4 regions of the Isoalcanivorax pacificus W11-5 genome follow, and region 2 is predicted to be linked to each of the others. Evidence: predicted binding sites of a transcription regulator. Region 2 holds the regulator's gene; each other region holds the start of a gene.
What was found. Region 2 encodes PhoB, which activates phosphate uptake and scavenging genes when phosphate is short. Its sites were predicted from a motif close to TGTCATANNNNTGTCANA; they were not measured.
Positions count from the first base shown of each region.

Region 1 (7,819 bases), 1.0 Mb from region 2:
TCCCGCCACCTGGTCCATTCTCGGTCACCTCACGGCTGCCTGGCTGGCCGGCAGCCTGATCGGCCTGGAACGCAGCTACCATGGCCGCCCGGCCGGGTTTCGCACGCATGCGCTGGTCTGTCTGGCGTCGGCCCTGCTGATGCTGGCGAGCACCTGGCAGTGGCGCTGGCTGGGCAATGACATACCGCTGGAAGCCGTGCGTACCGACCCGACCCGCATGGCGCAGGGCATCATGACCGGTATCGGTTTTCTTGGTGCCGGCGTGATCTTCAAGGAAGGCCCGACGGTGCGCGGGTTGACCACCGCCGCCTCCATCTGGGTGACCGCCGGTATCGGCATTTTGCTGGGCGTCGGGTTCTTTCTACCGGCCACCCTTGCCACACTGATGACGCTGGGCACCCTGTCGGCCTTTCGCTGGATCGAGTCGCATATGCCGTCGCACGCCTATGCCCACCACCGTCTGACGTTTCAGCCCGGCCATGGCATGACAGAACAGGCCCTGCGCGAATTTCTGGGCGAGCATGGCTTTCACCTTTCCATGCTGAGTTATCGCTACGGCGAGGATTCACCGGGGCTGGAGTATCGCATGGTGATCAGGACACGTGCTGCGTCGAATATCCGGCGGCTGGCGGATGCCCTGGCAAAGATGGAGTCGGTGAAAACGTTCAGAATTGATCCAACGGGGGATTGAGGGGGAACTGCGCGCTACTGGCCAGAGGCCAGAACAGGCGAAGCCCACTGTTCAGCTCGCGGCTCGTAGATGGTTAAAAAAAAAGGGCGGTCATCCGACCGCCCGATCATCATCATCCGGACCAAGAATGTGACGAATCAAAACCTCACTCGAATACCTGGTTCACCTGGAAGACTGCGGTGGAACCACTTACTTCGTTGCCGATGACCAGCAGCGCTTCACCGTTCGGCGATTGCGATGCCGGTACGAATGTCAGGCCTTCCGGACCCAGATCGCCCATGATCGACAGCGCGCTTTCCGGATCGGCGGTCCAGTTTTCGCGGCTGTTGAAGTAATCCACAAAGGCCGGTGCCTGCGGGTCGGTAATGTCATAGACAAACACGCCGCCCATGCGCTCCAGGCCAATGAAGGCGAAAGTCTTGTCGCCGATCTTGCCCAGAGCGACACCTTCCGGTTCAGGGCCTTTGGCGTCGGAACGGCTGTCAAAGGCGTCGCCTTCATCATGGCCGGAGTTGAAGTAGTCTTTGCAGGGAATGCTGCGCTGCGAGCCAACCATGCATTCATCGCTGGCCAGGTACTGTTCGAAGGCATCACCGGAATCCCACACCAGTTGGCCGTCAGCATCCCAGATGGCAAATGAACGGCCGCCGTAGGCATAAAGTGCGTCGTACATGATGCGGTCACCGGCGGCATCCTCTTCGCCGGCGCTGTTGAACATCACCGGCGTGCCATCCGTGTTCTGGCGGTAGCCCATGACCCAGCTGATGTTCAGGCGGCCGAGGACGTCGTCTTCGCGGCAGTCGCCGGCGTCACCGGCGGTCGCGCCGCAGTAGCCAAACACGCCGGGGTTGAGCAGGCCGCCCGCCGCCAGGCTGATCAGTTGTGGCGGCATGTCATCGCCACAGCGACGTGCAAAGCCGTTGCTGTGCACCAGATGCTTCACGCGCAGTTCTTCGACAAAACCCTGGCCCGGATCGGCGTCAGAGCAATCATCGCTGCTGCCCCAGTAGGCGTCATTGTCCTCACCCCAGGCACGGGCATCACCTTCGTTGGCGGACACAATATAGGTCGCACCGTCCACCTCGTAAGCGGCAATGGCGTCCGGCAGGTACATGCCCTTGACGCCGGCGAAGGTGGCGATATTGATCAGGCCATCTTCGTCGGTGGCATCAATGCCGTTGCCTTCGGCACCGATGTCCTTGTAACCCAGCGGCAGGATGTCGGTCACGGTGGCGGTGGCGATATCAATCCGCGCGAACGCGTTGTTTTCTTGCAGGATTACCCAGGCAGTGCTGCCGTCGGCTGACACGGCAATGTACTCCGGTTCGAAATCCTGCGCGGCGCTGGCGTTCGGACCATAGATGCGCACACCGCTGGCACGCAGGGTCGCTTCCTGGCCGTTGAAGGCGGTGAAGTCCGCAGTCTCTGCTGTCAGGCTGGCCGGATCGGTCACGTCGATGATGCTGATCGAACCTTCCGGGTCCGTCTGGTAGTCATCAGACGGTTCCCCTTCGTTGGCCACCAGCACATACCGGCCGTCCGGGGTGAAGGTCAGCATGTCCGGCAGTGCACCCACCTCCACATGGTTGATGCGGGTCAGGTCATCCAGGCTGTACAGCGCGACATATCCGTTATCCGTCTTGACGGCCGCTTCCACCGCCAGCGCCATCAGGTTGCCGTGCAGTGCCACACTGTTGACGGTCGCACCCGGTACCAGGTCCGTGACCGACAGCTCTTCCAGAAACACCGGCTCGCCGGGCTGGCTCACATCCAGCACATCCACCGCGCCTTTCTGGGCGTTGACCACGAACACGCGCTGCCCGGCTGCGTCATAGGTGGTGATCTCCGCCGCGCTTTCGTCAAACTGGTCAGTGCTGTAACGGCCCAGCAGGCTCAACGACAGCGACGCGGGTGTCTGTTCACCCGGAGGTGGATTACGGTCGGAGCTGCTGCCACCACAGCCGGCCAGCGTGGTGACCAGAACGGCCGAAACGGAAAGGGCAAGCCAGTGCTTCATGCGTTTTCCCCAAAGTCAGAGCGTATGAATTTGAAGTGGCAATAACTAACGCAGGGGGATGACCGTTCGATTGATAAAAAATGGCTATTTAATGACAGCCAGATTGCTGGCCCATTGGCATGAAATGGAATATCAGCCAAAAATATCACCCTCTACCGCACGTCGCTTCGTCCCGGATTGTTGTTTTTTTGTTCGCCCGGAATCCCTAAACTGCCGCCCGCTTACACCGGAGCAGACCGTGCCGCAACAGGGCTTTTACGCCACGCACGTCTCAATTTCCGGCTGTAATGCCTTTTTTCCTTTTTGGAGATCCGGGGGTTCTGATGAAAGCGATCTGGCAGGGCCACGTGCTCGCAGCAAGTAACCACGTGATTTTCATGGGCGGCCAGCACTTCTTTCCGCCCGAGAGCGTACGCCGCAATTTCCTGGTGCCGAGCGAACGCCGCACCCGGGACGACTGGCGCGGCGAAATCTGCTACTTCCACCTGCAGTCCGAAGACCGCCAGATCACCGACGCGGCCTGGTACTACCCCGCCCCCGTCGATGATGTGGCGGCCATCTCCGGCTATATCGCCTTTGGCGAGGGCGTTGTCATCGGCCACTGACCGGCGGCAGACCGGCAGGCTTGACCCTACCCCCTCGGATGGATGTATTATTTTGTACTACATCAATTCGAGAGGCAGGTGTGACGAGCCCTGAGAAGAGCCCTGAGATGAGTCCTGACAGACCAGAACGCCGGGGGCGCGGCCGCCGGCCCGCCAGCGAGACCGAGCGCAAGGACCGGGTCATCCAGACCCGTGTCCCGCGCGATCTTGAGACCACCCTGCGCGATGCGGCAGAGCGGGAGCGCGTCAGCGTCTCGCATCTGATCCGGCATGTCCTGGAAGACACCTTCAACCTGGTCGACAACATCGTCGCCGATTCCGCCAGCCTGGTCGGCAATGTGACCCGTGACGCCCGGCGCCTGGCCGCCAGTGCCCGCGGACAGGTACCCGCCGACAAGCCCCTGGTGCCGGCTGCCGAGGGTGGTGATACCGCCCGCGAATTGCTGGCCTCGGTGGACGCCTGGCAGGACGTGATCGTCAACCGGCCCGGCCACTGCATCCAGTGCGGCGCCGACCTGCCGCGCGGGCAACATGCCTTTCGCGGCCTCAGCGACCAGCCCGGCACTCCCGCCGTGTGGCTGTGCGGGCACTGCCTGAACAATCTCTGACTGATACCGCCGTCCCCTCGTGACGGCTTTATTTTGACCAGTTTTGTACTACAAAAAATGACAAAGGAGCCTGACATGCCGCAAGACACTGCCACCGCCGCGCCGCGTGACAGCCATTCGCCGACCCGCTGGCAGGCGCTGAATGCCTTCAGTGACGGCCAGGACAACGGCCTGCGCGCCTGGCTCAACGTGCTCGACGCCAGTATCGCCGCCCTGGAACGCACCGCCTGGCAGGGCCGCAAGCTGGCCGGCCAGGCCATCCAGGCCTGGCGCCTGGTGGAAAGCGGCGCCAGCGATCTGGCCACTGAGTACCAGTTGCTGTCTGCGGAGGCGAAGCGCTGGCCGGCGCGCCTGAAGCGCCTGTCGAAAACCGGCTGGATGCTGACGCGCCTCACCGCCAGCTATCGCCTGTGGGGCACCCGTTCAGCCTTCCTGCCCGCGCACCGGCAGGCCGGGGCACTGGCCACGTTGCATCGCCGTAACGCACGTCGTTTTGCCGAGACGTCGCTGGAACAGGGCGGCGCCTTCCTGAAAATAGGCCAGTTGCTCTCGACCCGCCCGGACCTGTTGCCTGCCCCCTGGGTGGAAGAACTGACCGCCCTGCAGGACAACGCACGCCCTGAGTCCCCGGCACAGATGCGCGCCGTGCTGGAAGAAGAATTCGGCCTGCCGGTCGAGGTGCTGTTCCGCGAGTTCGACGACGAACCGCTGGCCGCCGCCAGTATCGGCCAGGTGCACCGCGCGGTGCTGGAGGACGGCCGCGAGGTGGCGGTAAAAATCCAGCGGCCCGGCCTGCCGGACATCATTGAACTGGACATGACGCTGATGCGGCTGTTCATCGACAGCATCAGCCACCTGCTGCCGCCCACCGATCTGCCCACCATCCTGGACGAAATCGAGCGCTCGGTACGCAGCGAACTGGATTACCGCGCTGAAGCGCGCGCGATGCGCAAGGTCGGCGTGACACTGAAAGACGTCACCGGTGTGCGTGTCCCCGATACTGTCGACGCGCTGTGCAGCAAACGTGTGCTCACCACCACTTTCGTGCACGGCGAAAAATTCACCCACGTGCTGGACCGCCATCGCGCAGCCGGTAACAACGCCGCCATCGCCGACATTCTCAGCCGGCTGCTGGATGCCTGGCTGCACCAGATTCTGGTCGGCGGCTGTTTCCACGCTGACCCGCACCCGGGCAATATCCTGCTGGCCGGGGACGGCGACCTGGTACTGCTGGATTTTGGCAGTACCGCGCACTTGCCGGAGCCTTTCCGCCAGGGGTATTTCCGCGTGTTGCAGGCAAGCATTGTCGGTGACAGCACCCTGATCGCCGACACACTGCTGCAACTGGGCTTCGGCACCCGCAGTGGCCGCCCTGACACGCTGCTCGCGTTCGCCGATGCGATGCTGGCGCAACTGCGTGAGGCGGCATTGCAGGGCGACATTCATTTCGCCTGGCCTACTCCGGAGCAGATGCTGACCCGGGCACGTGACCTGCTGGCGCAGGCGGAAGCCGACCCGGTCGACAAATTGCCGGCGGAGTTCATCATGCTGGCGCGGGTATTCGGTTCACTGGGCGGGCTGTTCCTGCACTACCAGCCGCCGCTGGATATGGCAGCGCGGTTGCTGCCGTTGTTGACGCGGGAGGACATTCTGCCGGTGAATGCGACGGCGCCGACAGGATTCTGGCGACGACTGATGTGACGAAGAGCCTTCGTCTGACCAGGGGAGCGCCGCGCTGGCACATCGCTCCCCTGGCCTTGCGATTCCGGCTCGCTGGGTGTCAAATGCCCTTCACTCCCCAATGCAGCCAACCACGCCGGCGAGGAACCCGCCATGCGTATCGTGATCACCCTGATTGTCCTGGCCATCATTGGCCTGCTGGTCACCCAGCGCATCAACACACCGCCCACCGAGACACCGCACCCCGAGGCAAGAGAGCAGGATGCGCCCGCGCCACCGCGCGTGCCCGCGCGACCCCAGGATATGGACGCCTTCGAGGAGCAGATGCAGCAGTTCAACGAAGACGCGGCCGCACGGCGCCAGCAACAGATCGATCAGGCCACCGAATGAATCAGCGCCTTACTGCGTCCGGGGTGGCAGCCGCAATTCATCCAGTGATTGCCGGTCCGGCCTGAAACGGTTCACCGGCGCATCCGCCGGATATCCCATGGAGACACCGCACAGCAGTTGATACGGCGCCGGAATCTCGAAGCGCTGCGCAACCGGTGAGCGCCACAACGCCAGCGCACCCTGGGCGCAGGTGCCCAGCCCGCGGTCGGTGGCAGACAGCATCAGGCTCTGCAGGAAGATGCCGGCATCCAGTGCCGAATAGACGCCCAGCCCCTTGTGGGCGAACACGAACATCACCACCGGCGCATCGAAGAAAATGAAATTGCGCGCCATTTGCTCCTCGCGCGCCGCGCGGTCTTCCCTGCCGATACCCAGCAGCCTGTACAGCCCCAGACCTGTCGCGACGCGACGCGGCTGCAGATCCTCCGGGTAGCGCAATATCGGACGAAAATCCCCGTCGGGCATGGCGCCGCCTTTCAGCGCACCCAGCGCCTTCTTCCAGAACGGTGCCCGTTGCAGCGCCGCCAGCCGCTGGAAGCGTTCACGGAATTCCTGCCGCAACCCTTCCACTTCGGCACCACTCACCACCGCCACTTTATAGGGCTGCGTGTTCGACCAGCTCGGTGACACCAGCGCATCCGCCAGCACCTCGTCCACCAGTGCCGGCGGCACAGGCGTCGGCTCAAAGGCGCGGATACTGCGCCGCTGGTGCAATACATCCCGGAATTCCATCGCACACTCCCGTGTTCATAACCGCCACACACTAAGGCGTTCCCGGCCACCTCGCACTGACCACAGCGTACAGCCATGCTTGATCCGGTCAGGTGCTTTTTGCCGTGCCGTCGGCAGCCGCTATACTGCGGCCGCCATGACCCTTATCAGACTGCATCACAAGAGCGCGCATTTCTCCCGCTGCGGCCGTTATCGCTACGCCCTCTGGCGCCGCTGGGGCGACGGCGACGACTACGCCCTGATCGTCGGCCTGAACCCTTCTACGGATGATCCCGAGGTCGACAACCCGACGGTGCGCCGCTGCATCCGCTTCGCCCATGACTGGGGCTACAGCGGCGTGTGCGTGGTCAATCTGTTTGCCTGGCGCACGGTCAGCCCCGCCGCCCTGCTGGCCGCCGAGGCACCGGTCGGTCCTCGCAACGATCACTGGCTGCGCAAAACCGCCGCCGATGCGTCCGTGGTGGTGGGTGGCTGGGGTAATCACGGCGCGCACCGCTCGCGTGCGGTACAGGTGCGACGGCTGCTGCCGCACATGCAGATACTGCGCCTGAACGCCTCCGGTGAACCGGCTCACCCGTTGTATCTGCCCGCGCGACTGACGCCGCGCCCCTGGCCGTCCTGACAGGCCGTCCTAACAGGCCGTCCTGACAGTCATACTCTGCGCAGCTGGTGTATCCTGAAAGCCGTTCAGCGTCACCCGTGGCGCGTCTGTCGTTGCACGGCGGCCATCATGCCGCAGCACGGAACCGGTGCACAGCAGTGCCAGACTAAGCCAGCCAGAATGCCCCTTCCCCTGACCCGACAAGGACAACAGCATGATGCTTCGCCCCGTCCTGGCCTGCACCCTGGCCGCCACGCTTGTCGCCTGCGGCGGTGACAGCTCGGATGACACACGCACCTATATCAACGGCTATATCGAATCCGCCGATACCGAAGTGATCGCGGTGAATGACGATATCAATGCGTTTCTGAGCAGCACCTGTGACCGCAAGACCTTCTTGTATCAGGCCGCCGTCGTCACGCCCGGCAACGACCGCTTTGACCCGTCCGAATGGAGCCTGGTTTTCAGCGCGACGCCGGACATCGCCGGCACACG
Region 1 is NZ_CP004387.1:2,935,118-2,942,936, forward strand. Features, by position in the region: gene S7S_RS12990 (MgtC/SapB family protein) at 1-691, shown strand, start outside; gene S7S_RS12995 (choice-of-anchor I family protein) at 837-2,708, opposite strand; gene S7S_RS13000 (DUF427 domain-containing protein) at 3,032-3,313, shown strand; gene S7S_RS13005 (hypothetical protein) at 3,421-3,921, shown strand; gene S7S_RS13010 (ABC1 kinase family protein) at 3,997-5,622, shown strand; gene S7S_RS13015 (hypothetical protein) at 5,755-5,991, shown strand; gene S7S_RS13020 (nitroreductase) at 6,001-6,723, opposite strand; gene S7S_RS13025 (DUF1643 domain-containing protein) at 6,860-7,345, shown strand; gene S7S_RS13030 (hypothetical protein) at 7,539-7,819, shown strand, end outside.
Region 1: the regulator PhoB is predicted to act here: its motif matches at 2,788-2,805, upstream of S7S_RS12995 (choice-of-anchor I family protein).

Region 2 (7,819 bases):
GCGTTCAGCCTGAGTCGGCTTGCTGTTGCAGCGTCTGCTGATGGGTGCGTTCGCGCATTTTATTGTCCAGGTACTCTTCCAGCGGCAATTCCCTGAGCTGGTCCGGGTAGTTCAGCGTCAGCGCATGCCAGCGCGCCAGACGTGTTTCCAGCGCGCTGTCTGCCGGGGCTTCGAGATAGGCCTGCAAGGCCAGATAAAAGCGCATGGTGTTGCGTTCCATCATGCCGCGCAGGCCGCGAATCGGCTTGCCGTCTTCGCTGGAAAAGCCGATGCGGTGCCGGCCTGCGGTGGCGAAATACAGGCGCTGCGCCGTGCGCGTGAGCAAGCCGTAGCTGACCGAATAACTCAGCCGCAGCAGGCTGCGCTGTGCATCCAGCGGCACGGCTTCAATGCGGATTTCATAATCACGCGTGCCGAACGGCCCGTCGGCACCCAGCATGCTGACGGCAAGCCGCGTGTCCGTGCGGGCTTCTTCGCGAAAAAGGTAGTCATTGCGGAACGACTTCTCCGGCGGCTGGTAATGCATGCGCCCGCTGTAGAGCGTGACCCGCCCGCCGCTGTCATCCTCGCGGTACACGCATGCCTTGATATTGAAATGCAGAAAGGTGATTTCACACCAAGGGTCGATGCCGGTCAGCGCGGTGCTCAATACGGCAAACGGATAATCGACAATCGCATCGACACTGCCCCGTGCGGTGTCGCCCTGTTCTTCCGACCGGATCAGCAGGCGTGACGCCAGCCCTTCACGGCGTATGGTCTCGGCCAGGGTCGCGGCGGAGATCGTCGAAGCATGCAGCGACGTAGCCCACAGGCTGGTCGTCAGCAGGCAGAGGATAAGCAGCAGTCCCGGCCGTGGCCGGGTGGGCGCCAGGGAATGCATGGGTGATAGCCTAGCCTCTTGGCCAGAGGGTGGGTAGGGGCGTTGCCGGCCTCTTGATGGCGTGGGAGGCGGCGGGCGAGGCCGAGTTCCTCGAAGCAACAGGCTTCTATGAACAACGCGTTCAGGGATTGGGCGCTGCGCTGATTGATGAGCTGGAGGTAACGCTACTGCGAGCAGCTGACGCTATGGCCCATTGAGGCATCACCCGATATCCGGCGCGTAGTGATGCAACGCTCCCCTTTCTCCATTCTTTATCGCGCTATCGACCAGCAGATACTCGTGCTGGCGGTGGCACATCATCGCCGCCGGTCTCAATACTGGCTGACACGAACTTAACCCGCTTCCTCCACACTCTGCGCCGGCGCCAGCCGGTGCGGCGGGAAATGACAGGTAAAGGTGCTGCCCTTGCCCGGCTGGCTCTGGATTTCCAGCCGCGCGTTGTGGCGGATCAGTACGTGCTTGACGATCGCCAGGCCCAGGCCGGTGCCGCCGGTCTGGGTGACGCGGCTGGAGTCCGGGCGGTAGAAGCGTTCGGTCAGGCGCGGGATATGGCGCGGGTCGATGCCGACGCCGTTGTCATGCACGCTCAGGTGGCCGCCCCGGTCATCTTCCCACCAGCGGATTTCGATGCGACCGTTTTGCGGGGTGTACTTCACCGCGTTGGTGATCAGGTTGCCGAACGCACTTTGCAGCTCTGCCGGGTCGCCGAACACAGTGGCGCTCGGGTCCACTTCCAGGTGCAACTCGTGGTTTTTTTCCGGGTCGGTGGCCTGGCCATCCTGGCGCAGGCGGCGCAGCATCGGCGCAATCTGCACGCGCTGGTTGTGCTTGTCGGCCTCGGTGCCTTCCAGGCGCGCGAGCAGCAGCAGATCGTTGATCAGGGCCTCCATGCGCTGGCTCTGCTGGTTCATCTGCAGCAGTGCGCGGTGCACGCGTTTCTGCTCTGGCGGCATGGTATCGATCAGGGTTTCCAGGTAGCCCTTGAGCACGGTCAGCGGTGTTTTCAGCTCGTGGCTGACGTTGGCGACGAAGTCCTTGCGCATCTGTTCCAGGTTGTGCAGCCGTGTCACATCGCGCACCAGCACCAGCCATTCGCCGGCACCGAAGCGGGTGATGGTGTATTCCAGCTGCACGTTGTCATCCAGCGGCGATGGCAGATCGATGGGCTGTTCGAAATTGCCGGCCTGCAGATAGGTGACAAAGCGCGGGTCGCGGACCAGGTTGGTGAACGTCTGGCGGCGGTCCTGCGGGGCGCGGAAACCGAGCAGGCGTTCGGCGGCCAGGTTCCAGTATTCCAGCCGGCCGCGTTTGTCGACCACGACCACCGCGTCGCGCAATGCGGTAACGGAGCTTTCCGCGCGGCTGATCAATTGCTGCAGGTCATCGCGTGCTGCGTATTCCTTGCGCAGCATGCGGTAGATGGCGTCGAACAGTTCGCCCCAGGCGCCGGTGCCCTCCGGGGGTTCCCAGTCGTCGGGGTAACGCATGATCCAGCGATGGAAACGCACCAGCTGGCCGAAGGAATAACCGATGTAGGCAATCGGCAACAGCGCCGCCGGCCACAGGGTGCCAAGATACCAGGACAGCGCAAAGCCGATCACCAGCAGCAGGGCGATACGGCGCAGTTCGGTGTTCGCAGTAAAATTCAAGCCGGTTTCTCCACCATCGGCACGCGCTACGTTGTCCGGTGACCCAGGCAGGTCATCCGGTCAGCGCAGTGTACCCTGCCGCCACGGCGTGCGTCAGGCGACGCGCGGGGTCTTGATGGAGAAGCGGTACCCGGTGCCGCGCACGGTCTGGATGAACCGGTCGAAATCATACGGCGACAGGGCCTTGCGCAGGCGGCGGATGTGGACGTCGATGGTGCGGTCTTCCACGTACACGTTGGCACCCCACACCTGGTCCAGCAGCTGCGTGCGGGAGTAGGCGCGTTCCTGGTGGCTCATGAAGAATTCCAGCAGGCGGTATTCGGTCGGGCCCATGTCCACCGGGTCGCCGTTGGCGGTGATGCGGTGGCTGACCGGGTCCAGGCACAGGCCTTCCACTTCGATGGCTTTCTCGGCGCCACCGGCAGACGTGCGGCGCAGCACGGCCTTGATGCGCGAGATCAGTTCGCGGGTGGAAAACGGCTTGGTGATGTAGTCATCCGCGCCGACGTCCAGGCCCTGGATCTTGTTGTCCTCTTCGCTCTTGGCGGTGAGCATGATGATCGGAATTTCCGAGGTGCCCTCGTCGCGCTTGAGGCGGCGGGCCAGTTCGATGCCGCTCACCGAGGGCAGCATCCAGTCGAGCAGCACCAGCTCCGGGCGTGCATCGACAATGATCTCGTGAGCCTGCTGGGCGTTTTCCGCTTCCAGCACTTCAAAGTCGGCCAGCTCCAGCGCCACCGCGACCATCTCGCGGATCGCCGGCTCGTCGTCAACAATCAGGATCTTGTGTTTGCTCATGGCGGTCAGTTTTTTCGCTAATGGTTTAGGGTGCCCATTAGATGGCCGTTTAGTGACAAGAATATGACACCGCCACCGCTGTCAACAGCAGGCCGACGGCCCCGCCAGCGTGAAACCCCGCAAATGGCGTGGTTTGGGAGATATGAGCGGCCGCAGTGTAAAAATTTTTACATTTCTGTCGGCCGGTCACGGTGATTCAGCGCAGCAGGTATTGCAGCCACAGGCCCGCGAAGATAGCCAGGCCCACCCACTGGTTATTGAGGAAGGCGCGGAAGCAGGCCGCCGGTTCGCGGTCACGGATCAGCCACTGCTGGTAGACGAACAGCACAGCGGCGACGGCCAGCCCCAGGTGCCAGGGCCAGCCGAAATCCAGGCCGCGGCCGAGCAGCCACAGTGGCCACAGTGTCAGGGCCTGCAGCACACCGATGATCAGCCGGTCGGCGTCACCGAACAGAATGGCGGTGCTCTTGATGCCGATCTTGAGGTCGTCCTCGCGGTCGCACATGGCGTACTGGGTGTCGTAGGCCACGGTCCACACCACCTTGGCGGTGAAGATCAGCCAGGCCGCCGCCGGCAGGCTGCCCGTCTCGGCCGCAAACGCCATCGGGATGGCCCAGCCAAAGGCGGCGCCGAGAAACAGTTGCGGCAGGAAGGTGAAGCGCTTCATGAAGGGGTACAGGATCGCCAGCCCGGCGCCGCCAAAAGAAAGATAGAAGGTGAAGCGGTTCAGCGGGATCAACAGCAACAGCGCCAGCACCAGCAGGCCGGCGAACAGCAGCAGCGCCTGTTTCGCGCTCAGGGCGCCGGTGGCCAGTGGCCGCTCGCGGGTGCGGGCCACGCTGCCGTCGAAATCACGGTCGGCAAAGTCGTTGATCACACAGCCGGCGGCGCGCATCACCCAGACGCCGGCAATAAACACCAGGATCACGGTCAGGCTCGGCGTGCCGTCGCCGGCCACCCAGACCGCCCAGAGCGTGGGCCAGAGCAGCAGCAAGGCGCCGATCGGGCGATCCAGGCGCATCAGCTGAATCCAGGGCCAGAGAGCGGGGTAGCGGGTCTGTATCGCAGCAAGCATCAGCGGTCTGCCTTGTCCGTGAAAGGCGTCATCATAGCGCCGATGGACACGGGCTTCAGCGCCGGTGATGGGAGGGCATGCCACCGGCGACGTCTGGCCGTGCCCACAGCGCCGGCAGGAAGAATTCCGCCACCAGACAGGGCTGGCCACGTTTCTCGAACAGCGACTCGCGCCCCCAGACCGGACCGTGTAGGCCGGGCACCGGCAGGCGGGCGCCATCGAGGCAGGTGACCCAGACGGCGCGCCGCGTGGCCTGCGGCGGCTTGAACAGCTCCAGGCCCAGTGAGCGGCGGGCCATATGACCGAGCACCCGGTTGGCGCCGCGCAGCGAGCGCAGTGGCAGCATGCTGCGCGCAAAGACCACCGGTTCGCCATCGAGCGTCAGCAACACTTCACGCAGTAGCGCATGCTGGCGCGGGCGCTGGCCGGCCAGGCGCAGTTCGGTGGCGGTGGGCCGGGTAATCAGTTGGCGCAGCGGCTGCACGGCGAAGCGGCCATGCTGGCGCAGGCGGCGGGTCAGGGAGCCGCTGTCGGCGATCCAGTCACCGATCACCGGGGGCAGGGGCTGGCGTCCAAGGGGTTGCCAGTGGCACTGTGCAGGCAGGATGGGACTGGGGTAAAACGGCTGCTTCACGGAAGAGGCTCCGGCCGGCTGGAGGATGCCGCGCGCACTATGCGCCAGGGTCCCGGTCTTGGCAAGAAACCGGCGGCGCATCAGGGTGGGTCATATGTTGCCAGAGGCGAATGGCATTGTGGCCCCGATGTCATTGATTTTTCATATGGGCGCCGCTAGTTTAGGCGCCTTCGCGGGTCACCCGGCTGCCTTCGCCGGCCGGTGACTTAGCCCCGGATAAGCGTGAGGAAAGATCATGAGAAAGTGGGAATGCGTAGTGTGCGGCTTCATTTATGACGAAGCCGAGGGCCTGCCGGACGAAGGCATTGCGCCGGGCACCGCCTGGGACGACGTACCGGATGATTGGGTTTGCCCGGATTGCGGCGTTTCCAAAGATGATTTCGAAATGGTGGAAATCTGATCCATCCCACCTGCGGGGCGCGACGCGCCCCGGACCGCCTGCCCTGATCAATGCCGCCGGACACCGAGAAGCCTATGGACCCCATTATCGTCATCGGAACCGGCCTGGCCGGTTTCAATCTGGTCAAAGAGCTGCGCAAGCTCGACCAGGATACCCCCGTGATCATGCTGACCGCCGATGACGGTCGTAACTATTCCAAGCCGATGCTCTCCACCGGTTTCACCAAAGAAAAGGGCGCGGACGAACTGGCCATGGGGGGTCCGGAACAGACCGCATCGACCTTCAATGCCACGCTGCGTACCGGCGTTACCGTTACGGCGATCGATCGTGACGCAAAACAAGTGGTGCTCGGCGACGAACGGCTGACCTACAGCAAGCTGGTGCTGGCCTGCGGCGCCGACGTGTTCCGCCCGCCGATGGAAGGCGACGGCATGGACGCGGTCTATACCGTCAACGACCTGATGGACTACGCCCGCTTCCGCGAGGCGGCCGCCGGCAAGAAAACCGTGCTGGTGGTGGGCGGCGGCCTGATCGGCTGTGAGTTCGCCAACGACCTCACCAACGGCGGTTATAAGGTGCATGTGGTGGAGCCGGTAGGCCGCTGCCTGCCGACCTTCCTGCCGGAGCCGGCATCGGTGGCGGTGTCGTCCGCGCTGGGCAAACTCGGTGTGGTGTTTCACTTCGGCCCGTTTGCGCAGCGCGTGGACCGGCACGGCGACGGTGTGCGGGTGACGCTGTCCGATCACAGCACCGTGGACGTGGATATCGTGCTGTCTGCCGTGGGCCTGCGCCCGCGCATTGGCCTGGCCAAAGACGCCGGCCTGGACACCGGCCGCGGTGTCAAAGTGGACCGTTTCCTGCGCAGCAGTGACCCGGATATTTATGCCCTGGGCGATTGCGCGGAAGTGAACGGCCATGTGCTGCTGTATGTGCTGCCGCTGATGAGCGCGGCGCGCGCGCTGGCGAAAACCCTCGCTGGCGAGGACACTGCGGTGAGCTACGGCGTCATGCCGGTGACCATCAAGACGCCGGCCTGCCCGGTGGTGTGCGTGCCGCCGCCACAGGATGTGGCCGGCGACTGGGAGTTTGAGGTCGATGGCCACCACGTCAAGGCACTGTTCCGCGACACCGACGGGCAGTTGCGTGGCTACGCCCTGACCGGCGACGCCTGCGGCGAAAAAATGAAACTCAACAAGGAGCTGCCCGCCCTGTTCTGAGGCGGCGGCTTTTTTCAGACGAGGGAACGGCAATGCGATTTCGGCTGGTACTGTTGATTCTGGGCTGGCGCCTGCGCTGGCTGGGGCGCCATAACGCGGATTTCCGCAAGCAACTGGAAAACCGCAACGTGATCATGCAATGGCGCACCAAAGCGGGTGCGCCCGCACGCTGGTTTCACTTCCAGCCCAGCGGCGTGACCGCCCGTGGCGGCCTGAACCCCGCGCCGACCGTGACGCTGGCCTTCGAGGACGCTGCCTACGCCTTCGCCACACTGCAAAAGGCCGGCAAGAACCAGATGGCGTTCATGGAAGGCATGCAGCAGGGCAAGATCAAGATCGAAGGCGATCCGGGTCAGTTGATGTGGTTCATGACCTTGATGAAATTCATCATGCCCAAAAAGCAGAAAGCTGCCTGATATCGTCCGTCATAATTGACGCTGCCGTTCGCCTGCTTCGTGTATTCCTGTGCCGGCGCACTTTGGCGGAGACGAAGGCGGGCAACGGGAAAGCCGGTGGAAGGGTTTGCGGACGCGTGTGATCAGCCTTCCCCCTGAAATTCCAGCATCACATCACCAAACGTTTCGGCACCCGGGCGCGTCTGGTGACAATGTCTGAGTGCTGCCGTCTGGATATCCAGTCGGCTCCTTTCTGTGGAGCCTGATCAGACAACTCTGGGTGTTTCTTTTCCGGGTTGGCCACTCGTCACCGGTTGGCGCGAAAAGATACCGATAATAGGTGTGCCCTGTTCCCGCAGAATAAACTGAATATCCCGATGTAGCGCATGGTATCTGTAAAAGGGGACGCGGGGGAAAAGATGATGAATGGAGTGCAGGTTCTGCCCTAGCCAGAACCACTCCACGGGTTTCATCCAGAAGGGCATGATCAGGCTATTGGTGTTGCGATAGCGTTCGCTTGTCTTGTACGGGTGATGCGGCCGATAGGCGAACCAGTACGCAGTAAAAAGAGCGCCCGTGTAATAACCCCCTAAAACCACGGCTATCGTGCCGGGTTGATGCACCAGGGCTATTAAGGCAACGCGCCAGCCCAGTGACACCGCGAGTTCCATGCAATAAATCAGGCGTTCGGTCGCTGAGGCGCCAGCCCAGCCGTGTTTCAGGAAAAAGGTATTCTGAATCCACAGCAAGCGCAGCCCGTTAGTGACCACG
Region 2 is NZ_CP004387.1:3,951,918-3,959,736, reverse strand. Features, by position in the region: gene S7S_RS17825 (MFS transporter) at 1-13, shown strand, start outside; gene S7S_RS17820 (hypothetical protein) at 5-880, opposite strand; gene phoR (phosphate regulon sensor histidine kinase PhoR) at 1,213-2,529, opposite strand; gene phoB (phosphate regulon transcriptional regulator PhoB) at 2,623-3,327, opposite strand; gene ubiA (4-hydroxybenzoate octaprenyltransferase) at 3,524-4,402, opposite strand; gene S7S_RS17800 (chorismate--pyruvate lyase family protein) at 4,458-5,036, opposite strand; gene rd (rubredoxin) at 5,272-5,436, shown strand; gene S7S_RS17790 (NAD(P)/FAD-dependent oxidoreductase) at 5,511-6,653, shown strand; gene S7S_RS17785 (hypothetical protein) at 6,686-7,069, shown strand; gene S7S_RS17780 (fatty acid desaturase family protein) at 7,315-7,819, opposite strand, start outside.

Region 3 (7,819 bases), 740 kb from region 2:
AGGCCGCCTAGTTTGCTTCGGATCAGTGCCTCTTCAGTCGGGCAATCCATGTTCTCGATGCGGTAGACAGCCTCGGCCGATTCGGCGATAGGTCGGGCTTGCGTTGCGGCTGGAATGATCGGTGTGGCCGCACAGTCACACCCTTCTGGGCTGTGTTCGCTCATGAATAAGTTCCGTCACATGGGTCATCTATGTTGTTGCCCATTAGAATCTCTATAGTTACTATAGAGTCAAGTGATAGATGGGTAGATGAGCTATGGAAATCAAGATTGGAGAGCTTGCGAAGCGGACAGGATGCGAGGTCGTGACCATCCGCTACTACGAGAAGGAAGGGTTGTTGCCAGAGCCCGCGCGCAGCGACGGCAACTTCCGGTTGTACGGCGCCGCGCACGTCGAGCGTTTGCGTTTCATCCGCCACTGCCGTTCTCTCGACATGTCGCTGAGCGAGATCCGGACGCTATTGGGCCTGCGAGATAGCCCGACTCGGGATTGTGGCGAGGTCAATGCGCTGCTGGACGCTCATATCCAGCAGGTGGAAGTCCGCATGGAGGCGCTGTTGCAGTTGAAACGGCACTTGCTCGCACTGCGCGAGACGTGCTCGGGTGCTCGGCCGGTGGAAGCGTGCGGCATCTTGCAGGGGTTGTCAGATGGCGATTGCCACGACGCCGACCTTCGGAATCCCAATCCGCAGGCCGAACTGTTGGTTGCTGCAGTGGATGTGCCAAACGGCGCGCGCCCGACGCGCACTGGCGGTCGGACTCGCCAGTTGACTCCAAAGGAGGCCAAGAGTAGAACCTCGCGGGCGCAGACTCTGTGATACCACAGCATTTCGCGTTTGTTTCTTGACGAGCTGCCCCTCCGAGAGCGGTTCGACTACAACTACCGTCGGCGATCGCTGGCGTCCAGATGCCGCCTTGCCGCAGAGAATTTTGCCCATAAAGTGCGCTCGCTGATTCCGGGCCGGCCTTCGTAGTGGGCAAGCAATGCGCTGATGACGGAATCCGTCGTCTCGAACGACGAGTACGGCCTCCCGCCCGGTGACTTGCCGAGCAGCAAGGTCAGCAGCCCGCCAACGATGTTGAGATAGGTCGTTTCACTCCTGGGCGCCACCTCGCGAGATGGATCGCGCTTGTGTTCAAGTTCTTCGCATACCGATTCGTACTTGGCCTGCATCGTGGCCAGGGACTGCTCATGTTCCGCCAGTTGTACACTGAGCGCTTCGCGATCGGCCAGCAGGGTTTGCAGGGATCTGACACTGATGGCCGGCTGCAGTTGCCGCTCGACGACATCGAAAAGGAAGGCGGGTTTTTGGTCTGGGTAGAAGTGCGACATCCACAGCTTGAGATCAACGTGGCGCACGGTTAGGTCGGGATCATCGAACAGCATGGGATCGTTGGATGTGATGCCATTCTTTCCAAACGATAGATCTCCGTTTCTGATAGCATCGAAGATGCGTTCGGTATTGAGGCAGAGCATTGGCCATCGCGGAAAATCCTGGCGGTCAGGTATTGGCTTGTCTCCGATCACGTGGAGAATGCGCGACTCGAACCGCATTAGATCACTCCAGCGAATGGCCGCTTCAATCGGTCGGTAAGAGACCTTGGAGTAGTGATGGTGTCTGGCCTTGCGCATTTGCGTTTCCATCCGTCTATTCTTTACATTCGATTCATCTCCGATGCCGGTGTTGACTGCGATTCATGTTGCCGTCTGTATCAAGCGAGTATTAACTGCGCGCGGAAGGCGCCAGGGATGGAGCATAGGGAAATTGATGTAGACAGCACTTGCCACGAATTTCTATGAATACTGCGTTGCACCGGCATAAAGCCCCCGTTAAGTACAAAATTCTGGACCAGAGATAGCCGTTTCGACCGGCGTAATCCCGGAGCTTGGGAGTGTTGTTTCCTATTGCGTCTGAGTAAAGACGCATATGGTCAGAATCGATCTTGATGAGGACATAGGCCGGTGTTGAGACTTTTCCGGACATCGCAGTTGAACGTGGCGGACTGGCAGGGTGCCATCAGTAGGATGGCCGCTTAAAATCGCGTGATCTTGCGGAGTGACGTGACCCGATAGCGCCTGACGGGTGACCTGTTGGGCGACAGCTTGGTGAGTGGGGCGATACCTCTCGGGTCTGAGTCGAGACCAAAAAAGAAACCTGGCCTGACTGCGGATTGACAAGATTGTCTATTCTCTTACCTTGCCAGAGCGCCATCACCTGCGAGTGTGGCGCGTTGGATGAATCTGCCGAGCTGGACCGAAGGTTCGTTATCCGGCCGCAGAAGATAGGTGGTCAGCATGAGAGGCCCACCATCTATGGGGCGCGAAACGACGTCGGGGTTATGGTACGCACGAACCTGTGCTTCGCATGCCAAGCCCAGTCCGTAGCCTGCTGCGATCAGGGCGAACATCACGTCATGGCTCGACGCGTGCTCGGCGATGACCGGCTGAGTTTCAACGGCTCTCAACAGACGTTCGATCTGTTTGTAGTGGCCTTCGCAGTTTTCCGGATGGCAGAGGATCAACGGGTATTTGAGCACTTTCTCCAAAGGCAGTTGTTTGCACACTAGCAAAGGATGGCGTGCGGGCAGCGCCACGATCAAGGGATCGTGCCAGACAGCTTGCGAATACATCCCATCGCAGCCTTCGTCCGAGCGGGAAAAACCGGCGTCATACAAGTCGTTGCGCAATCCTTTTGCCTGGTGAGAGAGCGGCACTTCAAACAGGCGTATTTCCACCTCAGGCTCCTCTAGTCGACATTGAGCCAGCAGTGTTGCCAAGCGTTGTGCCACGATGCCATCGGATAGAGCAATTCTCAGCATGCCGCGATAGCCGGAGGCAGCGGCCTGAACGTTTGCCCGCGCTTGATCAAGGGTGGTGAAGACGCGACGGGCATCTTCCGTCAATACCTCCCCCGCCCAGGTCAGACGTGTTCCACGAGAGGTTCGTTCGAAGAGTTGTGTGCCCAACTCCGACTCAAGCTCCTTGATCGTCCGGGAGAGAGGAGACTGTTCGATGTTCAGGCGTTCGGCGGCGCGGGCGAAATGGAGTTCTTTCGCAACTGCAATAAAGCATCGTAAATGACGTAGCTCCATGAGGCCCCTTCATTACTCGTGCATGGCATGCACGAAGTCCCTGGTTGGTTGTTGTCCACCTGTTGGCCTCCAAGTGTTGTCATCCATGAGGGCTGAGGGTGCCGAGTACCGCTACGCTTACCAGAATCAGGAGCGCGATCGTCGCCTCGATGGTCACACTCAGTCGCAGGTGCTGTGCAGAGTGCGAGGGGGCGCCGGTATGGATGTCACGTTCGAGCCGGGGCACCAACCACCAGCGATGCAGGGCGGCGAGGCCCAGCATCGCAGCGAACAGCGCCAGCTTGAGCAGCATCAGGTTGCCGTGCCGGCTGTGAAACAGCGGTGCGATGGACCAGCCGACCAGATCCCCGTAGTGAAGGATGCCGGTCACCACCAGGACACCGACGAAGACGGTGCCTGGGCGCGAAAAGGTGTGCAGTGCCCGCCACAGCATGTGCAAGCCCTCACCCGCGGCGGGCTTTCCGTGTCGAACGAACAGAATCAGCAAGGCGAAGATGGCCCCGATCCAGCCGCCGGCAGCGAGCAGGTGCGCCATACCAGCCACCAGCCGCACCGTACCACTCACACCCTCGCCACTGGCAGCGTGTCCGTTCCACGCCAGGCTGACCAGCGCCACACCGGCCAGCAGGGTCACTCGCCGAATGGGGAATGGGCGCTCGGCGCGCTGCGACTGCCAGCCGAGTACAGCAAGCAGCAGAACCAGCAGGAATGCTCGCGTCAGCCCGGCGCGCCCAGCGGCGGTGTCGAACAGATACCAGGCCAAGTCGTCCCGCACCAGATCGGAAACCGCGACCCCCATGATGCCAGCCGTGCTGCGCACAATCTCAATGCCCACTAGCGCCAAGCCGAGCACTCCACAGACCAGGAGCCCCCGGGTCAAGGCCCATCTGGGCTGGGGGGAGCGCTTATCGCCGCCGATCGTTGAGGCGACCGGACCGTACCACGCGAATAGCGGCAATCCGAACAGCAGCATCAAGTCCAGGTACTGCATGAACCGAAGCGTATAGTCGGGAAGACTGGACATGATGTTGGCGCCCTCTCATCTGATGGTGAAGCTGTATTCGCCAGTCATCGGATGGTTGTCATCACCGACGGCGCGCCATTGCACGTGGTAGACGCCTACTCCGAGGGGATTATGCAACGTAGCGCGCAGCGTCTTGCCGTCGTTGATGAGTTCAACGTCGATGTGCTCGACTTTCTCTGCGGCCCCACCGTCCTTTATGACGCTCAGCTCCAAGCGCGAGGCGCGAAGTACAAGCTGTTCACTGAAGACGAGATCGATCTGCTGCGGTGTCGTGACAACAGCATCGGCCGTCGGTGTGGATTTGACGAGGGAGATATGGGCCTGAGCGACCGATGTGATCAGCAACCCGGTCGCAAGACAGGCACCAACAATCAGAGAGCGAAATTGAGTAGTACGGTTCATGTGTATTACACCTCTTCCTATGTTTTAAGAATTTCGGCTGCAGCAACTTCGGCCGCCGCCTTCTGTTGATTGGCCGGACAGGGTGTCGCCGCGTGCCAGACGCGCGGGATACCCGGCCCGTTGCAACGTCGACAGCAGCAGATCGTTGCCTTGATCGAAGTTGCCTCGAACTCGAACGCGACCGGTGGCCAAATGCACTTCCACGGCATCGACTCCCGACAGCTCTTTCAACGCATCGGTGACTTTCGCGATACATGAGCCGCAGCTCATACCCTGCACATCGAGATCCACTGTGTTCATGACTGCGTTCTCCTCTTGATCCCGAAGGTCACCGGGACATTGGCCGTTTCATCGCATCGATCAGCGATAGGCTTGATAGACGCTGGTGCTGCCATCGACATGGATCAGCAGAACGTCGTAGGGGTCTTTGCGGTCGCCATAGAGCGGGCCGTCCATGCCAGGTGACCCGATCGGCATTCCGGGCACGGCCAAGCCGATCGCCTCGGGCTTTTCGTTCAGGAGACGCTTGATATCGGCAGCCGGTACATGGCCTTCGATGGCATAGCCGCCGATTCTGGCGGTATGGCACGAGCCAAACTGCTTGGCAATGCCGAGCCGTTCACGTATGCCGGTGTTGCCGGTATTGGAAGTACGCACCTGGATGCCCACTTCTTCAAGATGCTGGACCCATTCGGTGCAGCAGCCACAGCTGGGGTCTTTCCAGACTTCTGCGCTCAGCTCCGATGCGGTTGCCACATTAGTACCGAGCATGGACGACAGAAACAGGCCCGCCAGCCAGATGCGGGATTTGATAGTGACATTCATCATGCTCGGCTCCGTGACTCTTTAACTGTCGGTACAGGGGGATTCATGATGCTCGGCTGTGATTCGAGGCCCGAAATGCACCATGCGTCTTCATACCGATGCTAGAGAGCAGGCGCTGTCAGACAAATGACCCGCGCGTTACATTTATGTCATTCACGTGTCATCTACGCGGGTTCCACACAGCAATCAGTCACTGCTTTGCGGTCGCCTGCTCGGGGCGCGGAGTCGCTGAACTGCAAGCGACACCAGATGGCAAAGGCCGCCGGCTGTGCCCAGCGGGGTCAGGGACATGCAGAACCACAGCCTGCCCACGACAGGCTTCATGATGCGTGCCGACATGTCGGCACCGACGTTCGACTTCCACAGCAGCGGCATCAATTCGAAGGTCGTAGTCACCATCGTCATCAGCATCGAGCGCAGGCATTTCAGGGTGCCGTCGATCATGGCCGCATCCACGTCCTGCCGGATCGCAGGCGACCTGTTCCAGCGCGTCACGATAGGTGCGGTCAACAATGGACCATCACCACGATACCGGTTTGTGCCGCGACTCCGCCGACAGCGATCAGGCCCACCAAGAGCCTATGGCCTCAAGCTCATCCGAAAATGACTATTGGATGACGGGAATGTAATGGACGAGTCATCTCGGCGACAGTGACCGTCGCCTATGTTGGATGCCTGAGTTCCACAGACTTGGGTTCTTATGGCGGTGCGCTATGTGATGTCTGTTCAGAACGGCCCCGGGGATTGCAGCCTCTGCGGGTTGCCACATCCGGCATGCTCTGAATCGAATCCTTCCGCCATAGCGACTTCAGGTGCAGCAGATACCCGATGGCATGTGCCGCAGTGATGCGTGCTCTGCCACCGAGATCAATCAATACCGATCACCGGAGATCATTCATGTCATCCAGACCTTTCGGCTCAGACGCCGAGGAAAAATTCGCACTCTCACGGCGGCATTTTGTCCACGGGCTGGCCGCTGGCGGCGCGCTGTTCGGTCTCGGGCTGTGGCCCAAACCTGTGTGGGCGCTGAAATCGCACGGGCAGAAGACGGTGCTGGCAGGCACCGAATTCGACCTCTCGATCGGCGAAACACCGCTGAACTTCACTGGCGCCACCCGTACCGGCATTACCGTGAATGGATCGGTGCCGGCACCACTGCTGCGCTGGCGCGAGGGCGACACGGTCAATCTGCGGGTATCCAACAAACTGCCGGCCGACTCGATCCACGGCCACCAGACCTCGATCCACTGGCACGGCATCCTGTTGCCGGCCAACATGGATGGCGTGCCCGGCCTGAGTTTCGACGGCATCAATCGCGGTGAAACGTATCCGTATCGTTTCGACGTGATCCAGAACGGTACTTACTGGTACCACAGCCATTCCGGGTTCCAGGAACAGGCCGGCGTTTACGGCGCGATCGTGATCGATCCGCTGGAGCCAGAGCCCTTCACCTACGACCGCGACTACGTCGTACTGCTGTCGGACTGGACCGATCTGGACCCCACGGATCTGTTCGCGCGGCTCAAAAAGGCATCGGACTACGACAACTTCGCCAAGCTCACGGTCGGCGACTGGATCAATGACGTGAAGGAACAAGGTCTGGCGGCCACTCTGCGGCACCGCAAGGCGTGGGGCGAGATGCGGATGACCCCGACCGACCTGTCGGACGTCAACGGCAACACCTACACCTACCTGTTGAACGGCACCACCGCGCTGGGCAACTGGACGGGGATTTTCCAGTCCGGTGAAAAGGTGCGGTTGCGCTTCATCAATGGCTCGGCCATGACCTATTTCGACGTGCGCATCCCGGGTCTGAAGATGACCGTTGTCGCCGCCGATGGCCAGTACGTGCGCCCGGTGTCGGTCGACGAGTTCCGCATCGCAACCTCCGAGACATTCGACGTGATCGTGGAGCCCACCGGCCAGGATGCCTTCACGATCTTCGCGCAGGATATGGGCCGCACGGGTTACGTCAGCGGCACCCTCGCGGTGCGCGAAGGCCTGCGCGCGCCGGTGCCCGCAGTCGATCCGAAACCGATCCTGACCATGGACGACATGGGTCATGGCGGCATGGGCGGTGGTGGTCACGACATGTCGTCGATGTCAGGCGGCTCGATGGAAAACAGTTCCATGGAAGGCATGGACCACAGCGGTCACGACATGTCCGCGATGGCCGGCGGCGCCATGGCCGGCATGGACCATGGCGCAGGCGGCATGCAGCAGCACCCCGCCAGCGAGAGCAACAACCCGCTGGTCGACATGCAGACCATGGCCCCGACCGCGAAGCTCGACGACCCCGGCATCGGCCTGCGCGACAACGGCCGCCGCGTGCTGACCTATGCCGATCTCAAGAGCACCTTCCCCGACCCCGACGGACGCGAGCCCGGCCGCACCATCGAGCTGCACCTGACCGGCCACATGGAACGCTTCGCCTGGTCGTTCGACGGCATCAAGTTCTCGTCGGCCGAACCGCTGG
Region 3 is NZ_CP004387.1:3,209,506-3,217,324, reverse strand. Features, by position in the region: gene S7S_RS14330 (heavy metal translocating P-type ATPase) at 1-164, opposite strand, end outside; gene cadR (Cd(II)/Pb(II)-responsive transcriptional regulator) at 257-817, shown strand; gene S7S_RS14320 (hypothetical protein) at 880-1,644, opposite strand; gene S7S_RS14315 (LysR family transcriptional regulator) at 2,193-3,092, opposite strand; gene copD (copper homeostasis membrane protein CopD) at 3,172-4,116, opposite strand; gene copC (copper homeostasis periplasmic binding protein CopC) at 4,132-4,518, opposite strand; gene S7S_RS19365 (heavy-metal-associated domain-containing protein) at 4,543-4,818, opposite strand; gene S7S_RS14300 (DUF411 domain-containing protein) at 4,879-5,346, opposite strand; gene S7S_RS14295 (hypothetical protein) at 5,530-5,787, opposite strand; gene S7S_RS14290 (copper resistance system multicopper oxidase) at 6,241-7,819, shown strand, end outside.
Region 3: the regulator PhoB is predicted to act here: its motif matches at 5,946-5,963, upstream of S7S_RS14290 (copper resistance system multicopper oxidase).

Region 4 (7,819 bases), 750 kb from region 2:
ATGGATCACTCCGCCATGGGCCACGACATGAAAAGCATGACGGCGGAAGAACATGCCGGCATGCAAGGACAAGACCTGCCGGCGAACGCCGCACCGCGCGAACCGATCCCGGCGGTGACCGATTCCGATCGCGCGGCGGCATTCCCCGACGTCGCCGGACACACTGTGCACGACGACGGCATAAACTGGTTCGCGCTGCTCAACCGGCTCGAAACCTGGGACGCGGACGAGGGCAACGCGATCGGATGGGAAGGCCGCGGCTGGGTCGGCACCGACCTTGACCGCGTATGGGTGCGCAGCGAGGGCGAGTCGATCGACGGCAGTATCGAGTCGGCCGACGTCGAAGTGCTTTATGGCCGCGCGATCGCACGGTGGTGGGACCTCGTCGCCGGTGTTCGCCACGACTTTGGGGAAGGGCCGTCGCAAACCTTTGCTGCCGTCGGTGTGATGGGCTTGGCGCCGTACATGTTCGAAGTTGAGGCGACCGCCTACCTCGGCGAATCGGGCCAGACCGGTCTCGGGCTTGAGGCCGAGTACGAGACGCTGTTCACCAACCGCCTAATCGGGACGTGGCTGGTCGAGGCCGAAGTATGGGGACAAGACGATCGGAAGCGCGGCATCGGTAGCGGCCTGAGCACGCTAGAGGCTGGCTTCCGTCTACGCTACGAGTTCCATCGTCAGTTCGCGCCCTACATCGGCGTGGTGTGGGAGCGCGCATACGGTGGCACCGCCGACTACCGGCGCGAACAGTCCCGCGACATCGAGGACACGCGCGTTGTCGCGGGCGTGCGCATCTGGTTCTAGGAGAGCCCACCGCTATGTCGCTCCTGAAACGTAAGGCCTCGATTATGTTGGTCGTCAGCACCCATCATGTCGAGGACGGCTCCGGCGGCCGCCAATGTTCCGGCTGAAGGCGGGCTACCGCTGATGGTCGTCTACAACCCGACCTGGGTACCATGGGCTGTGGGCCGAACACATCGGCCGGCGGCTCTGGTTCTAAGAGGAGGTTTACCATGACAAAGCAGACTGTCCCGGGCCGAAGCGGTGGTACGAGGGCATCGCTCTATCGCCTGGCAACGAGCGATCACTTATGTCCGTATGGTTTGAAGACGAAGTCGTTCCTGGAGCGACGAGGCTTCTCGGTCGAAGACCATCCATTGTCGACGCGAGAGGAAGCCGATCGCTTCATGCAGGAGCATGAGGTCAAGACCACACCGCAAGTTTTCATCGGAGGCGAGCGGATCGGCGGCTATGACGATACACGCAAGCACTTCGGCAAAAGACTGCGCGGCAAGGACGAGACGACCTATCAGCCGATTATTGCGCTATTCAGCGTTGCGCTCTTGATGGGGTTTGCAGTGAGCTGGTCCGTCGCCGGAACCTTGTTCAGCATCCATGCCGTCGAAGCGTCAATTGCCGTCGCCATGTGCTTCCTCGGTGTGCAGAAACTCCAGGACGTCGAAAGTTTCTCGACCATGTTCCTCAACTACGATCTTCTCGCGCGCCGCTATGTACCCTATGCGCATTTCTATGCCTTCGGCGAGACGCTGGCGGGAGTTCTGATGCTGGCCGGAGTCCTGATGTGGGTCGCATCGCCCCTGGCTCTGTTCATCGGTACAGTAGGCGCCGTCTCGGTATTCAAGGCGGTCTACATCGACAGGCGCAAGCTCAAATGCGCCTGCGTTGGCGGCAACAGCAATGTGCCACTAGGCTTCGTCTCCCTTACGGAGAATCTCATCATGATTGCAATGGCCATATGGATGCCGCTGCGCATGGGATGGATGTAATCAGAAAAGTGGTACGTTCACGAAGCTTTTCGACGGCTGTATCTTTAACCCGCATCAGCGAGAGCGACCCTACTACCTAGGTTTCTCCGGGTGCTTGATTGCCGCACGATGGTCTGTCATCGGAAGTACGAGCTCCAAGAATGTCTGTCAATGAATGCGGGGATCTGCAGACTAACTTGGCTGAATCCTACTGCGGCGAGTGTAACGCTCCGCCATCTAAGCGCGTTCTAATTTGCTCCATCTGATCGATTTCGGATCGCTGCGCTCTAATGATTTCAGTGCAAAGGTCAACAAGCTCAGCATCATTGAGATCGGCTTCGCGGCACATCAGGATCGCGCCGGAGTGATGCGGAATCATCGAATCGATGAACTGGCGATCGTTGATGAGAATTTGCGCACGCGTCGCGGTAAACGATCCAACCGTTAAAACGGCAAAAAGTACATAGAGCGCGACGTTAAGACCTCCCTTGGAAAACATGTGCGGCATCGTTGCGAGCATGAAAATTCCCATAGGCGCCCACATCGTCACCGCCATATAGAACATGTTGAGATTGTTCCGGAAGTCGTGGATGCCATCGATCATCGTAAACATGACGATATACATGACAATCAGGGCGAGGCCCATGTTGATCCAGAACATCAGGTAGGGTCGATGTGTTCTCTTCCCGTGACCATCGTCAGTCGTGTGTGAAGTGTGCTCCATATCGAATCCCTTTCTCCAGCTTCAGTAATGGTCATCCTGAGGAGCTGTCGCTGTCATTCTGATGATATTTCGATTACATTTTTGTAATCTCCGTGTCATCATTCTGGCAGGTCCAGCTAGATAAGCTGCTGGTTGAAGCCACCTGACCCGATTCCCCTGGAAGGCCCGGGCATCGCATGAGTAACACAACGATGAAACTGCTGGTTGTCGAAGACGAGAACAAGACGGCGGACTATGTTCGTCAGGGCCTTACGGAAGCAGGGTTTGTAGTTGACTTGGCGCGCAACGGGCTCGATGGTCACCACATGGCCATGACCGAAGCCTACGACCTGATCATGCTTGATGTCATGCTTCCTGATATAGACGGCTGGCGCATTCTGCAATCAATCAGAGCGGCGGGCAACCAGGTTCCGGTGTTGTTTTTGACCGCACGTGGCAATGTGGATGATCGCGTGCAGGGGCTGGAGCTGGGTGCCGATGATTACCTGATTAAGCCGTTCGTTTTTGCCGAGCTGCTTGCCCGTGTGCGCACTTTGCTGCGTCGCGGCGGCATGCCTATCCACCACGACCGCATGCAGATCGTGGATCTAGAACTGGACCTGGCTCGGCGGCGCGCGATCCGCGGCGGACGGCGTATTAATCTGACCAACAAGGAGTTCGCGCTGCTTGAGTTGTTAGCGCGTCGCCAGGGTGAAGTGTTGCCGCGCTCGCTGATCGCGTCCCAGGTCTGGGACATGAACTTCGACAGCGACACCAATGTGATCGATGTTGCGATTCGTCGGCTGCGGGCAAAGATCGATGATGACTTCGAGCCCAAGCTCATTCATACCGTCAGGGGCATGGGCTATACGCTGGATGTTCCGGATGACGAATAAGCCTGCTATCGCTCGCCGTCCAGCCTCACTCGCGCTGCGGATAACCTGGTTGGTCGGCCTGGCGATGCTGCTGGTATTTCTGATATTTAACTGGATCAGTGTCAAATCATTGGATCAGCACTTCGCCGAGATGGATGAAGAAGAGCTGAGGGTGATAGCCAGTTCGGTGATCCGAGCGCTAGGTGAGGTGCATGACAATAGCGATGCGCAGGCCTTGCAGCGTGCAGTCCGTGGGCATCATGGCGTCTACTACTATGTAGCCAATGCTGCTGGAGAAGCACTCTATGCTCCCAGAGGTGGTCCCGATCTGGCGCGCTTTGCCGCGAATGAGCATCCTGTCAATCTCGCAAGTGAGCAGGAAATGTCAATATGGGAAGAAAGCGGGACGCACTATCGCGGCGCTGTTTTACAGATCGGCGGCGATAACACCCTGAGTGAAAAGTACACGATAGCCGTTGCGATGGATATCGGTGTCCATCTCACATTCATCAGCAGTTTTAAACGCATCCAGTGGTGGACGGTCTGCGTCGTCATGTGCATCGTGATTCTGGTGGCCTGGAGTGCGGTTCGCTGGGGGCACAAACCGATTCGCAGGGCCAACGAAAAGATTCGAGCGATCACCTCTTCCAAGTTGTACATGCGATTGGACCCGAAGGAAGTACCGATCGAACTGGAAGAGACCATCGCCTCGTTCAACGCTATGCTCGGGCGCATCGAGGAGGGATACGCCCAACTCGCCAATGTCTCCGCCGACATCGCCCATGAACTGCGCACGCCAGTCACCAACCTGACCACTCAGACGGAAGTGGCGGTGGGTCAGCCCCGTTCCGCTGATGAGTACCGGGAAATTCTTTACTCGAACCTAGAGGAATTCGGGCGCCTGAATCGGATGATCAACGACATGCTGTTTCTGGCACAGACCGAGAACGCCCCGGACGATCTCTATCTGGAGACCGTGGACCTCACCGAAGCGACCCAGGGATTGTTCGAGTATTTCGAGGCATGGGTGGAAGATCGGGGTGTCTCGTTGCAGCTCAAGGGGCGCGCAGCACCGATACAGGCCGATCGAGAAATGCTTCGCCGCGCACTCAGCAATCTCCTTTCCAATGCGATCCGTTACACGCCGCGCGGCGCAAGCATTACTGTTCGACTGCATCAAGATGTGGGAGCTACCACGATCAGTGTCGAAAACCCCGGACCAAAGATTCCGCGACAAGCATTATCTCGAATCTTTGATCGCTTCTACCGCGTTGATCCTTCACGTCAGAGCAAAGGTGAAGGCGCGGGGTTGGGCCTGGTGATTGTCAAGACTATCGTCGAGGCGCACAAGGGTAGAATCCATGCGGAGTCGGATGACAGCCTTACGCGCTTTGTCGTCACGCTACCGCATACTTTTTGTAACCCTTTGTTTGCGACCAAAGCTAGGCTAAACGATGGGTAACCCGAAAAATATTGTATTCATCGCGACGCGCGGATGGGTTCGTGCTCGCACATTAAGTCGCGAAGTATCGCTTATTCCTGAAGAGGTCTTATAGTCATGGCGGAGAACAATGAACGGTCCCATAATCAGGCCGTAAAAAAACAGGACTTCGGGTCGCAGCTTACTGATCCTGTGTGCGGGATGAATGTAACAGAAGAGTCTCCCTATCACGTTGCACATGAAGAAAAGTCTTTTTATTTTTGCAGTGCAAAGTGTATGCACACGTTCGAAAGCGAGCCTGAGAAATTCACTGCACCACGAAATAAAGAAGAATCTGCCGGACAAGTAGAGCCTGGTACAATCTACACTTGCCCTATGCATCCTGAAATTCAACAGGACCATCCAGGAAGCTGTCCCAAGTGTGGCATGGCGCTCGAGCCGCTCATGCCCAGCCTAGATGACGATAATCCAGAACTAAAAGATTTTTCCCGACGATTTTGGTGGACGCTGCCTTTCACCATCGTGGTCACCGTGCTGGCGATGTTCGGTCCCCAGCTTGGCTGGTTCAACATGGGCATGCAGGCGTGGATAGAGCTCGTACTGTCATTACCGGTAGTGCTATGGGCAGGGCAGCCATTTTTTGTGCGCGGCTGGCAATCTGTTATCAACCGCAGTCCCAACATGTGGACGCTCATTGGTTTGGGTACGGGGGCGGCATTCATGTACAGCACGGTCGCAACAGTGGCCCCGGGCATTTTCCCCGAAACCTTCCAGTCGATGGGGCGCGTTGGCGTTTACTTTGAAGCTGCGGTGGTCATCATCTCACTCACTCTTTTTGGCCAGGTTCTCGAACTCCGCGCCCGATCCCAGACCTCCGCTGCTATCAGGTCATTACTCGGTTTAGCACCCAAAACTGCCCGTCGTATCAATGCAGACGGAACTGAAGAGGATGTACCGCTGACGCATGTTCACGAAGGTGATCGCCTTCGAGTGCGACCCGGAGAAAAAGTACCCGTTGATGGGGTCGTCGAAGAAGGCAACAGTTCACTCGATGAATCCATGCTTACAGGGGAGCCTATTCCCGTCAGCAAGCGCCCAGGTGACAAAGTCATTGGCGCGACCATGAATACATCCGGCGCGCTAGTGATACGAGCAGAAAAAGTAGGTTCAGCCACGGTGCTGTCGCAAATTGTCCAACTTGTTGCGCAAGCCCAGCGCTCTCGCGCGCCAATGCAGCGGATGGCTGACCTCGTGGCCGGCTACTTTGTGATGGCTGTGGTCGTGATCGCAATCACGACATTCTTTGTCTGGGGAGTTTTCGGCCCGCAGCCAAGTTGGGTCTATGGTCTGATTAACGCAGTGGCTGTATTGATCATCGCCTGCCCTTGTGCGCTGGGGCTCGCTACGCCGATGTCCGTCATGGTGGCAACGGGTCGCGGTGCCACCCAGGGCGTGCTGTTCCGCGATGCTGCAGCAATAGAGAATCTGCGGAAAGTCGATACGCTCATCGTTGATAAGACGGGCACTTTGACCGAAGGCCGCCCGGCCTTCGATCAAGCCGTTCCCGCTGGCGACTTTGCCGCTGATGAAGTCCTGCAAATTGCGGCCAGCTTGGATCAAGGTAGCGAACATCCCCTTGCTGACGCGATCGTCACTGCCGCTCGCGAGCGCGGGCTGAATCTAAGCCCGGTGGAAGAATTTGAATCCGGCAGCGGTATCGGCGTGAGCGGTCGGGTGGATGGCAAACCGCTCACGCTGGGTAACACCGCGCTCATGGAGCAGGAGAACGTCGACGTGGCCGAGCTGAGCGATACTGCCGAAAGTTTCCGAACCAGGGGTGCGAGCGTTATGTATCTGGCAGTGGACGGCAAACTCGCTGGCTTGTTGGCGGTTTCTGACCCCATCAAAGAAACCACCCCTGAGGCCGTGGACGCCCTGAAGGCAGCGGGGATCCGCATCATCATGGCCACTGGAGATGGCGTCTCTACAGCGAGGGCTGTTGCTGAACGGTTGGGCATCGACGAGATTTTTGGTGAAGTGACCCCTAGCGACAAGCTCGATTTGGTAAATAAGCTTCAATCCGAAGGACGGATCGTTGCGATGGCGGGCGACGGCATCAATGATGCGCCGGCTCTTGCCAAGGCCAATGTCGGCATTGCCATGGGGACCGGAACTGATGTGGCCATGAACAGCGCGCAAGTCACATTGGTTAGGGGGGACCTGCGCGGTATTTCCACGGCTCGCTTCCTGTCGGAGAAGACCGTCCGCAATATGAAGCAGAACCTCGGCTTCGCATTTGTTTACAACGCGCTGGGTGTACCGCTTGCAGCAGGCGTCTTGTACCCGTTTGCGGGCCTTCTTCTTTCGCCGATGTTTGCCGCATTGGCTATGAGCTTGAGTTCGGCGTCAGTGGTGTTCAATGCCCTCCGGCTTCGCAGATCAACCTAAATAAAGCGACACCTTGAAACTAGCTAAGGCACATCAGGAATTCCCACTAGCGCCAGATTGGTAGTTGGCAAGGACGCCAGCGCCGGCCAGAGTTGATAACGGTTGGCATGACTTCGTCTTCAAGCCATTGCCAGGCGATAGAGCTATGCCGTTGTACCACCGCTTTGGCATGGTGAGCTTCCTCTTAGCGCTAGAGCCGCAGACCGCTGCCCGGCACCACGTGGGCCAAGGTATGAGAAAACGATAGACCGAGGGTATCTCGCACGCTTTCCCCTCTACGAATTTGTGTTGTGGTCTGCGCAGATCGGGTTGGGCGGCTAACGGACCAAGGAGCAAGTAAATGACTAACGACGCGCCGAGCCCGGCAGAAACTTATGAGCACTACCTCAGCCCCGCTATGGCTGATCCATTCACACGAATATTGCTTGAGATTGTTGGCCCGCAGCGCGGCGAGCGCGTGCTGGATCTGGCCTGTGGCACAGGGAGCGTGGCAAGAGGGGTCGCTCCGATGATTGGTACCGACGGCAAAGTGCTTGCGCTCGACATCAATCCCGACATGCTAGCTGTTGGGCAAGCCCAGGCGGCG
Region 4 is NZ_CP004387.1:3,201,032-3,208,850, reverse strand. Features, by position in the region: gene S7S_RS14285 (copper resistance protein B) at 1-804, shown strand, start outside; gene S7S_RS14280 (glutaredoxin family protein) at 1,014-1,787, shown strand; gene S7S_RS14275 (DUF305 domain-containing protein) at 1,975-2,427, opposite strand; gene S7S_RS14270 (heavy metal response regulator transcription factor) at 2,682-3,365, shown strand; gene S7S_RS14265 (Cu(+)/Ag(+) sensor histidine kinase) at 3,355-4,806, shown strand; gene S7S_RS14260 (heavy metal translocating P-type ATPase) at 4,903-7,233, shown strand; gene S7S_RS14255 (class I SAM-dependent methyltransferase) at 7,574-7,819, shown strand, end outside.
Region 4: the regulator PhoB is predicted to act here: its motif matches at 2,573-2,590, upstream of S7S_RS14270 (heavy metal response regulator transcription factor).